DNA from 2 places in the Ochrobactrum sp. EDr1-4 genome. Region 2 is predicted to be linked to the other one. Evidence: predicted binding sites of a transcription regulator. Region 2 holds the regulator's gene; the other holds the start of a gene.

Region 1 (5,395 bases), on a different contig from region 2:
CAACGCGAGCGCTGCTAAGTCATCTGACGGTTTGATAACTGAACCACTCATGCGGCCTCCAGTTGTTTCACTACACTGGCCCAAGCGCTGTTGATCGCAGCGAGGCGCGCATTTGCAATATTAATGAATTCCAGCGGAAGCCCCTCCGCAACAAGTCTGTCCGGATGATGCTCTTTGACCAGCGCACGATATTTTTTGCGCGCTTCTTCAAATGAAACACCACGTTTCAGTCCAAGAATGGCAAAGGGATCGCCCTCGCCGCGACTGACATGCCGCAAAGCGATGCGGTCAAAGCCTTCTTCGTCATAGCCAAAAATTTCGGCAACATTCGACAGGAACGCCATTTCCTTTTCATGCACATAGCCATCTGCGGTCGCTATATGGAACAGCCCATCGAGAATATCTTCTAACAGGTGACAATTCTCATCGCCTTCGCGACAAAGCCCCGCAAGCTGACGTGCATAGCTCTCATAACCGGCGACATCCTGCTGTGCGAGATTATAGAGGCGCACAACGTGCGCATGCTCTTCTTCTGGTACGGAGAAAATCCTTTGGAACGCGCGAAACTCGTCCTGTGTCACAACACCATCTGCTTTAGCCATTTTGGCGGAAAGCGCGATCATGGCGATGGAAAATGCAACACGTCTGCGCGTGTCTGCATCGCCTTCGAAAACTGTTCGCACAGCTTCAATCACGCTAGAAATAGCGCTGAGCGTTATAGAGGTGAAGAAATCACCGATTTGAACCCAGATCGACATGAATCGTTTCTATAGAATTACGTAAAGGCTGGAAACATCAACACGTAACAATCGACGAAAAAACAATAATTTAGCAATAAACAAAATAGTTATTGGGACTGACGTTCTGAAAAAGAACGCTGCGCGGAACTTGCAGCAGCTTCACCTGCAGCTTGAGCCTGTTGTTCGTTTTGCCCAACTGCTTTGGCTGCGGCTTCTGCATTGCTGCGGGCACGTTGAACAGCTGCAGCCTGCTGTTCTGGTGTCATCACACCAGAATTATCTTCCAAGGCCTTAATCAGATTAGGGCCATCCTGCTCTTGCGCGGCTTGCGCAGGAGTGGAGGTTTCTTGCTCTGGCTGAGCGGATACTGCGTTCGTATCGTCACTACCCTTACCGCAAGCAGCAAGTGCAACAAGAACAACAGCGGAAATCAAAAACAAGAAATTACGGCTCATGACAAAAGCCATAACCGAAGAAAGACGACGTTTAAACTCCGAAAACGCGCTCATCTCATCTTTGTTTTCAACAATCGCAGAATTTGTCACCAGTTCTGCTCCTTTCGAGGCAAATAGCGGCCCGAAACCGGACCGCCATCTGAAACCAGCGAATGCCATGGGCATTCACGTAAACCTAACTGCAATTTAGTTTGCAGGTGGCGTACCTGTTGTACCCGGCGTCGAAGGCGCAGGGGTAGCAGGGGTCGTTGTCGTATTGTTAGAAGGCGCGGCTGGCGCTTCAGGCGCTGGTGCAGCCGGAGCATTGCTGGTGTCTTTTGAATTGTCGCTACAAGCTGCAAGACCTAAAAACGATACGGCAGCAACTGAAGCAATCAAAAACTTCTTCACGGTGGCTCTCCTTACCCTAAATTGAAGCGTTGCGGGGATATAGCCAACGCTTTCTGATTTATTGTGCGTGACCGGTTTAGCGGCCAATCACCTCGAAAAGACATTCGTCACATCACGCTTTTGTCCCCATAGCTATTTCCAAGCGATCTGTTTGACGACGCCAACATCACGTTAGAAAACGGCGAGCATGCGGAAAGGTTCTCTCAAATAGTCTTACGAGCGGTAACAAACCGCCATAATAACAAAGTGCTAACCATAACTTTCTGCGTCACGCGCCTGTTACCCGACAATGTTTAACTCAGCCAAACAAATCCGGATTCGCCAGTGATTTGGCGCTAAAAGAACGGGGAACATGGCATGAAAAAGCAAAGCGCCAACGATACGATCCTCAAGCGCGCGGTCACTCAAAACAACGCGCTCTCAAAAGACGGTGTTTCCGAAAGACTCTTTGCTTGGCTATTCAAAGGGCTGGTCTATCCGCAAATTTGGGAAGACCCAGAGGTCGACATGGCAGCGCTTGCCATTGAACCCGGCCATCGCATCGTGACAATAGCGTCAGGCGGTTGCAACGCGCTTTCTTATCTGACTGCTGATCCGGCTTCGGTCGAAGCGGTTGATCTGAACAGCGCCCACGTTGCATTCAACAGGCTTAAACTCGGCGCTTTAAAGCATTTGCCGGATTATGCGAGTTTCTACCGCTTCTATGGGAAAGCCGATGACAAGGCCAATCTTGCGGCCTATCAGCGCTTCATCCAACCACATCTCGACAGCGAAAGCCGGGCCTATTGGGAAAAGCGCAAATGGAGCGGCCGCCAGCGCATCTCGATTTTCTCCCGCGATCTATACCGCCATGGTCTGTTGGGCGTCTTCATTGGTATGGGCCATCGCGTTGCCCGTCTTTATGGAATTGATCCACGCGACATTCTAAAAGCGCGCACGATGGAAGAACAGCGCACGTTCTTCGACACAGCTCTGGCACCTTTATTTGAAAAGCGCATGGTGCGCTGGGCCACAGCGCGCAAGTCATCGCTTTTCGGCCTCGGCATTCCGCCACAGCAATATGATGCTTTAGCGACAGCCGGAAATGGCGATATGGCATTCGTTCTTCGCGCGCGACTTGAGAAACTCGCCTGTGCGTTCCCGCTGAATGAAAACTATTTCGCATGGCAGGCATTTGGCCGAGGATATAGTAACGACGATGAGACCGGCCCGCTGCCGCCCTACCTCTCGCGCGCTAACTTCGACACTGTGCGTGCACGCGTTGATCGCATGAGTGTTCGAAATGCGAATTACACGGAGTTTCTCGCCAAAAAGCCTGCTTCATCGGTGGATCGCTATATTCTTCTCGACGCTCAAGACTGGATGAATGACGCACAGCTCAACGCGCTCTGGAGCGAGATCACACGCACAGCAGCGCCCGGTGCACGCGTCATCTTCCGCACGGCAGCTGAGCCAAGTCTGTTGTCGGGCCGGGTTGATCCCTCAATACTCGACCATTGGGATTATCGCGCTGATCAATCTCGTGCTTTGCATGACCGCGACCGCTCTTCTATTTATGGCGGCTTTCACCTCTATGTTCTGAAAGACGCATAGTATGAGCGTTCATCAAAAACATAGCAGCGGCGTAGACCACGCCAGCCTGATGGACCGCGTTTATCGTCACCAAAGATATTTCTACGATGCGACGCGCAAATATTATCTTCTCGGGCGGGATACGATGATTGCTGGCCTGAACGTCCCTGAAGGCGGCAGCGTATTGGAAATCGGCTGCGGTACGGGACGCAATCTGGTCAAAACCGCAAAGACCTACCCTCGCGCGAAGCTCTACGGCATCGATATTTCAGCCGAGATGCTCGACACCGCTCATGCGGCTGCAAAGCGTGCCGGAATTGCGGAACGCACAAAACTCGAACGCGCCGATGCCACACATTTTGATCCCAGCTTACTTTTCAACGTAGGTAGCTTCGACCGCATATTCATTTCTTATGCCGTCTCAATGATCCCACAATGGCAATCGGTTATTGCTGAAAGCATTCGACACTTAAAGCCGGGCGGCGAAATGCATATTGTCGATTTTGGCAATCAACAAGGACTACCGCGCTGGTTCAAAAAAGCACTTTTCACATGGCTTAACTGGTTTCATGTGACGCCTCGCGAAAATCTTTTCACCGTTTCAGAGCAACTCGCAAAAGAACAAGTCGCTCATATGAAACAAAAAGTCTTGCATCGCGGCTTTGCATGGATCGCTATTATCTGCGCCAACACATAAACAGTGCGACACAATATATATTGAGCAAAGTTTTGCGGCCTCAGCGGGTGACGCAGACAACGGTATCGCGTAACCCTAATCAAGACTGATTCGCGACACCGGGACCATTGTATGAACGCTATCGCCAGCCGCTGCTTTCTTGCCCTCGGGGCGTGTCTTCTGTCCGCTTGTACGACAGTGGATTATGATTTCGCCGACGTTAAAAAGTCAGGCAATTCGATGCAGCAGATGGCGCGGCCATCCGGCGCGGTTAATGCGCCGCGCTTTGGTGATCGCAAGCCGTTCGAATGGACGGGTCGCACACCTTGGCATTATCCGATCCACGGCACCGATGTCTCCAAATATCAGGTGGATGTTGACTGGAACGCGGTGCGACGCAGCGGCATTTCCTTTGCCTTTATCAAAGCAACAGAGGGCGGCGACCGCTTCGACGATCGTTTCACTGAGCACTGGAATGGTGCAAAACAAGCTGGCATTCCGCGCAGCGCCTATCACTTCTATTATTTCTGTCGCCCTGCAATTGAGCAGGCGCGCTGGTATATCCAAAATGTACCGCGCGATCCAAACGCATTGCCACCCGTGCTCGACATGGAATGGAATGCACATTCGCCCTCGTGCAAGCTGAGGCCGAATGAAGTCGTCGTGCGCAAAGAAATGAAGATTTTCCTTGATGCCGTCGAAAAGCATTATGGCAAGCGCCCAATCATCTACACCACCGTCGACTTCTTCGATGAGAATAACCTAAACCAACTAAGCGGCTATCCGTTCTGGTTGCGCTCGACTGCCGGTCATCCGACTGAGAAATACGGCCCGCATCCCTGGACTTTCTGGCAATATACCGGAACCGGCACAATTCCCGGTATCAAGGGTGATGCGGACATCAATGTCTTCGCAGGCAGCGCGGGAGCATGGAAAAAGTGGCTGGAAAGCAACAAGGTCCGTTAACTGAGCAATAAACGGGAACTCACACTAAGTTTCGCTTCATTTCCATGACGTGATGAGGCAATAGCTTAAAAAACAAATGGGGACGTTATTTCCCTTTTAATTGTGAGTTCTCTCGATGAAACTTATCGCTTCAGTGATGGCTGCCGCTTTACTGGCATCAACTGCAATTTCCCCTGCTCTCGCTTCTCCAGCACCGACTGCTGCGACGGATACGGCAAATATGCCGAAGCCCGAATGCGAAATCGATTATGGTCAGTGGATGGACAATCTGACCAAAGAAGCGCGCGAAGCGGGCGTTGGCGAAAAGGGCATTGCTGAACTGCACAAGGCAACGCTCGAACAAAAGGTTCTGGATCGCGACCGCAAGCAGACTGTTTTCAACCTCACCTTCACCGAATTTTCCAAGCGCCTGATTTCGGAAGCACGCCTGAAGAATGGCCAGAACAATCTGGCCAAGCATGCAGATGTGTTCAAAAAAGTTGAAGAGACCTATGGCGTTCCCGGCCCGGTTCTCGCAGCCTTCTGGGGACTGGAAACAGATTACGGCGCTATTCAGGGCGATTTCGATACGCTGAACGCGCTTGTCACCCTTTCTT
Region 2 (5,395 bases):
CCTGAACAGCGCCGCGCGGCAGATGAACAGACCTGCCGCGGCTATGGTTTCAAACAGAAATCGGATGCTTTTGCGAATTGTCTGATGCGGCTTGATCTCGACCGCCGCGCGGATCGACGCGAATGGCAAAATAGAGCTGATTTCTACGACAGGCCGATGGTGATTTATCAGCCCGTTCCGGTGGCGGTGCCAGTAAAATAAAAAAAAGCGCCCTTTGGGGCGCTTTTTTAATTCTGTGATCAGCTCAACTTCAGAGCGGTGATTGCGGACGATCCTGCGCGAGAAGCATCGCACCAATTGCATCAACATGCTTCTTATCGGCGGTATATGCCAGAGATGCGTTCTGCTCCGTTGGTGCGGTTTCATCGAAAGTCGGCTGATAGCTTGCAACCTGCGTCAGAACCGGCTTTTCAGCAGGCGTAACAGGCAAGGTCGCCAAACGATCACCACGCGCTTGTGGACCAACACCACCGTTCTGCTGCGTCTCTGCCGTCTTTGAAGCGTCAGCAAGCGCAACCTGAACAGTCGGCTGAACTTCAGGAACAGTTCCATCCTGCTGCGTGGTCACGTTATAAAACGGCCCTTCAGGCATGGAAGGCGATTGTGGCGATGACGCATAAGCAAGGTTGTAAGGCGTTTGCGGAACCGGGTTCTGCAATTCGCCGTCACGACCACGCTTTTCGTAGAAGGAGTTTCCACCTGCAACCAGCACATAATGCATATTGTTGTAAGGGAATTTGAGCCCTGCAGTATGGAAGAACATCGAGTTCTTCAAAGATGGATGACGCTTGCCTTTAAGAACTGCATCAGCAGCTGCTTGAACATCTGGCAAAGCGTTGGAATTCATCTTGCGGGTCAAAACGCCCGGTGCAAACTGGTTTTTCTGCCCAACCACACCACAAATTGTATCGGGGTAGCTGCCCGATGCGAGGCGGTTCATCACCACAGTACCGACAGCCATCAAACCATCAGGGCTTGAACGGTTTGATTCAAAAAACATCGCGCGCTGGAGGCATTCGCGATCTCTCGCGGTGTAAGTGAAAGTCTTCACGCCATTGACCGACTTAACGTGGCTTACAGCCGCTGTCTTTTCGGTCTTGGTCTTGCTCGTACCACCAGTTGTCGTGCAGCCCGTCACCAGAAAAGGTGCCACGAGCAAACCGAGAATAACCGGCAGTTTCCATTTACGAGCGCGCGTCAACGGCTCAATCTCTTAATTAGGCGCATCATTACGACCCTTAACTGATCCAGTCTGCTTCCGCTTTTAAAGCGCCACCAAGGCGCTGCAAAATCAGGCTGGCGTTCAAGCCAAATCGAACGAAAATTAAAATTCAAACGTTCTGCTAATCTTCTTAGAGTGCAAGAATTAAGAATTTTTCGGCAAAAACAAGGCAAAAAATCATATTTCAAATTCACAGCCATATTGAAACCGAGAGACTCAACACGTCGAATCTTTGGCCAATAACCTGAGCTAAGCCGTTCTAAATTATTAACAAATCGTTAACGCAACCACTTAAATCTTATAAGGTATTGATTACACGCGATTCAATTGCAATGCAGCGCGCACCATAGAGCTGCCTTAATTCATGACTGCTGTAAAATCCTGCTAAGACATAGAAATTGGCGCTGAAATAATCAGAACATGCGTCTCTCACGAGCATCATGTCCAGTTTCAGTCAAATCTTTGAAATGAACTGTAACATCGTGTGATACGAGCCGATATGGAACGGATTTTCATCAACAACACGAATCGGAATTTGGAAATTTGCAACAAAAATGGCCCGATGCCTTTTGAGCAACGGGCCATTCTTAACGCGTGAAATGAACTCTGATGACTAGCCGAAAGAATAGCCAGCACCGCGCACAGTGCGGATCGGATCGAGCATGCGCCCCAAATTGATCGCCTTGCGCAGGCGTCCGACATGCACGTCGACCGTGCGATCATCGACGTAGATATCCGGTCCCCATACGCCATCAAGCAACTGGCTACGCGAGAAAACGCGGCCCGGCGACATCATGAAATATTCAAGCAGGCGGAACTCTGTCGGTCCAAGACGAATTTCTTTTTCTTTGCGATAAACGCGGTGCTGCTGACGGTCGAGCACAAGTTCGCCGACTTTAAGCACATGCGACAGAACACTTGGATTGGCACGGCGCAGCATGGCTTTAACACGCGCAAGCAGTTCAGGGGTCGAGAACGGTTTGACCACATAATCGTCGGCACCAACGCTCAGGCCGCGAACACGTTCGCTTTCTTCGCCACGCGCAGTCAGCATAATTACCGGAAGACGTTCGGTTTCCGGCCACTGACGCAGACGGCGGCAAAGTTCAATGCCCGACACACCCGGTAGCATCCAGTCGAGAATGAGAAGATCCGGCACGTTTTCACGCAGTGCAATCTCGGCTTCATCGCCACGCAAGATCGTATCGACGTGATAGCCTTCGGCTTCAAGATTATAGCGCAACAACACACTCAGCGCTTCTTCGTCTTCAACCACAGCAATCTTAGGTGCCTGTGACATGCAGTGTTTCCTATTGAGTTAAGCGTGGCGGCACATGCAACTCCCCCGTTCAGCCGCGTGCCGCCGCGTTTTCTTACATATGCGAATAATTTGCGCCGCGATCATACGGCGCAAATCTCATCAGGATTTACGCGCCTCGTCCACGACAATACCGTGGCTCAGGTCTTCTTTCGGGCGTTCCGCAGGCATCTGCAGGCCGGTCACGATGTAATAGACGGTCTCAGCAATGTTGGTTGCGTGATCGCCAATGCGCTCGATATTCTTCGCGCAGAACAGAAGATGCGTGCAGGCTGAAATGTTGCGCGGATCTTCCATCATATAGGTGAGCAACTCGCGGAACAGCGAGGTGTACATCGAGTCAATTTCGTCATCACGGTCGCGAACGATATTGATCTGCTGCACCGAACGCGTTGCATAGGCGTCGAGCACGTCTTTCAACTGTGTCAGTGCCAGTTCAGCGAGGGTTTCGAGACCACGATAAAGCTTGCCCGGCTGGCGGGATTCTGAAACGGCTGCAACGCGCTTCGCGATGTTCTTGCCAAGATCGCCCACGCGTTCCAGATCAGCGGAAATGCGGATTGATCCGATGATTTCACGCAGATCAACAGCCATTGGCTGACGCTTTGCGATAATCATGACGGCCTTGTCGTCAATCTCGCGCTCGCTTGCATCGAGGATAAGATCGTCGGAGATGACGCGCTGTGCCAGTGCGTTATCGGCATTCACAATCGCTGCAACCGACTGCTCAACCATGCGCTCCGCATGACCGCCCATTTCGGCGATCTTGTGGGTCAGGAACTGAAGTTCTTCGTCGTATGCGCTAACAGTATGCTGGGACGCCATCATAGACCTCTCGATTAAAAACGCAGGAAGCGGAACCGCAATCGGCTCCTGCTTTTGCTGAAATATTGGTTAGCCAAAACGACCAGTGATATAGTCCTGCGTGCGCTTCTCGGTCGGTGCCGTGAACATCACATCGGTATCACCGACTTCCACCAGATTACCAAGGTGGAACATCGCTGTGCGCTGCGACACACGAGCAGCCTGCTGCATCGAGTGAGTCACGATGACGATGGTGTAGTTCTGACGCAACTCGTCGATCAGTTCCTCAACCTTTGCCGTTGCAATCGGATCGAGTGCCGAACAAGGCTCATCCATCAGGATCACTTCAGGACTGACGGCAATCGCGCGTGCAATGCACAGGCGCTGCTGCTGACCACCGGAAAGACCGGTGCCTGCATCGTGAAGACGATCTTTCACTTCTTCAAAAAGGCTGGCCTTCTTCAAGCTTGTGACAACGATTTCTTCAAGATCAGTCTTGTTACGTGCGAGGCCATGAATGCGCGGGCCATAAGCCACGTTTTCAAAGATCGTCTTCGGAAATGGGTTTGGCTTCTGGAACACCATGCCAACACGTGCACGCAGTTCAACAACGTCGATCTTTGGATCGTAGATGTCTTCATTATCGAGCGTGATGTTGCCAACGATGCGGCAGCCTTCAATCGTGTCGTTCATGCGGTTCAGCGAACGCAGGAAGGTCGACTTGCCACAGCCCGAAGGACCGATCAGCGCTGTCACCATCTTTTCCGGCACGTCGAGATCGACTTCAAACAAAGCCTGTTTTTCGCCATAGAACACGCAGACTTTGTCGCCACGCATTTTAATGGATGGAGCGTTGGCGTTCATTTTGTCTCCTACGGCTTTTTCGAGAGATCGTTCTGTCATAAGATTCATCATTTCTCTCCCGTTTACCAGCGGCGCTCAAAGCGGCGGCGCAGAATAATTGCTAAGATGTTCATGACGGCTAGGAACAGGAGCAGGACGATAATAGCGCCTGATGTCCGTTCCACAAAGGCACGTTCGGCTTCATTGGCCCACATAAAGATCTGCACTGGCAAAGCCGTTGCAGGGTCCATCGGGGTTGCAGGCATATTGGCAACGAAGGCCACCATACCAATCAGAAGCAGCGGTGCAGTTTCACCAAGCGCCTGCGCAAGGCCGATAATCGTTCCGGTCAGAATGCCCGGTGCTGCTAGCGGCAACACATGATGGAAAACCATCTGTGTTTTCGATGCACCAAGTCCCAGCGCTGCCGCACGGATCGACGGTGGAACTGCGCGAAGTGCCGAACGTGTCGCGATGATGATGGTCGGAAGCGTCATCAGCGTCAGAACCAAACCACCGACAAGCGAAGCTGAACGCGGCAGGTTGAAGAAGTTGATGAAGACAGCAAGACCAAGCAGACCAAACACAATCGACGGAACAGCAGCAAGATTGTTGATGTTGACTTCGATAATATCCGTGAGGCGGTTCTTCTTGGCATATTCTTCAAGATAGATCGAAGCGGCCACACCGATAGGCAGTGCGAGAACCAGCACGATCATCATCATGTAGAACGAACCGACCAGTGCAACACCGAGACCCGAAGTTTCAGGACGGCTGGAAGCGCCATTGGTGAACAAGCCCCAGTTGAAGGCCTCGCTCATGATGCCTTCATTGGTCAGTGTTTTGATCCACTCAAACTGGCGATCGGAAACCTTGCGGTTTGCTTCCGGGACTGCAAAATCGATCTGGCCCTTATAGGCAGAATCAATATCAGCAGCAGCGAGAACAGGAACCGTCTGCGTCGTACCAATCAGCGACGGATTATCCATCACCATCTGGCGAAGCTGAACACGCACACCATCCGAGAAGAAACGTCCAACTTCACGCATTTCTGCGCGATCCGTGGTTGCAACACCGAGCTTTTCAGCCAGAGCATTGCGCACCAGAAGCGGATAGTTGGCAGTGATCAGCACATTTGGATCGGTCGCAAGCTTGTTGCCCGGATCGATGACGCTCGCTTCAAGTTTGACTGGCAAATAGATCGTTGT

The links. Region 2 encodes PhoB, which activates phosphate uptake and scavenging genes when phosphate is short. Its sites were predicted from a motif close to TGTCATNNANCTGTCAT; they were not measured.
Region 1: ACOZHT_RS13425 (DUF3419 family protein) is a predicted target of PhoB. The motif match lies at 1,852-1,868, and genes of this name have one in related genera.

The regions. Positions count from the first base shown of each region.
Region 1 is NZ_JBLZOF010000003.1:488,248-493,642, forward strand. Features, by position in the region: gene ACOZHT_RS13405 (N-acetylmuramoyl-L-alanine amidase) at 1-51, opposite strand, end outside; gene ACOZHT_RS13410 (DnaJ family molecular chaperone) at 48-758, opposite strand; gene ACOZHT_RS13415 (hypothetical protein) at 848-1,285, opposite strand; gene ACOZHT_RS13420 (hypothetical protein) at 1,382-1,585, opposite strand; gene ACOZHT_RS13425 (DUF3419 family protein) at 1,943-3,178, shown strand; gene ACOZHT_RS13430 (class I SAM-dependent methyltransferase) at 3,180-3,854, shown strand; gene ACOZHT_RS13435 (GH25 family lysozyme) at 3,966-4,799, shown strand; gene ACOZHT_RS13440 (lytic murein transglycosylase) at 4,915-5,395, shown strand, end outside.
Region 2 is NZ_JBLZOF010000001.1:1,041,114-1,046,508, forward strand. Features, by position in the region: gene ACOZHT_RS05130 (hypothetical protein) at 1-201, shown strand, start outside; gene ACOZHT_RS05135 (cell wall hydrolase) at 251-1,201, opposite strand; gene phoB (phosphate regulon transcriptional regulator PhoB) at 1,836-2,522, opposite strand; gene phoU (phosphate signaling complex protein PhoU) at 2,643-3,365, opposite strand; gene pstB (phosphate ABC transporter ATP-binding protein PstB) at 3,435-4,208, opposite strand; gene pstA (phosphate ABC transporter permease PstA) at 4,271-5,395, opposite strand, start outside.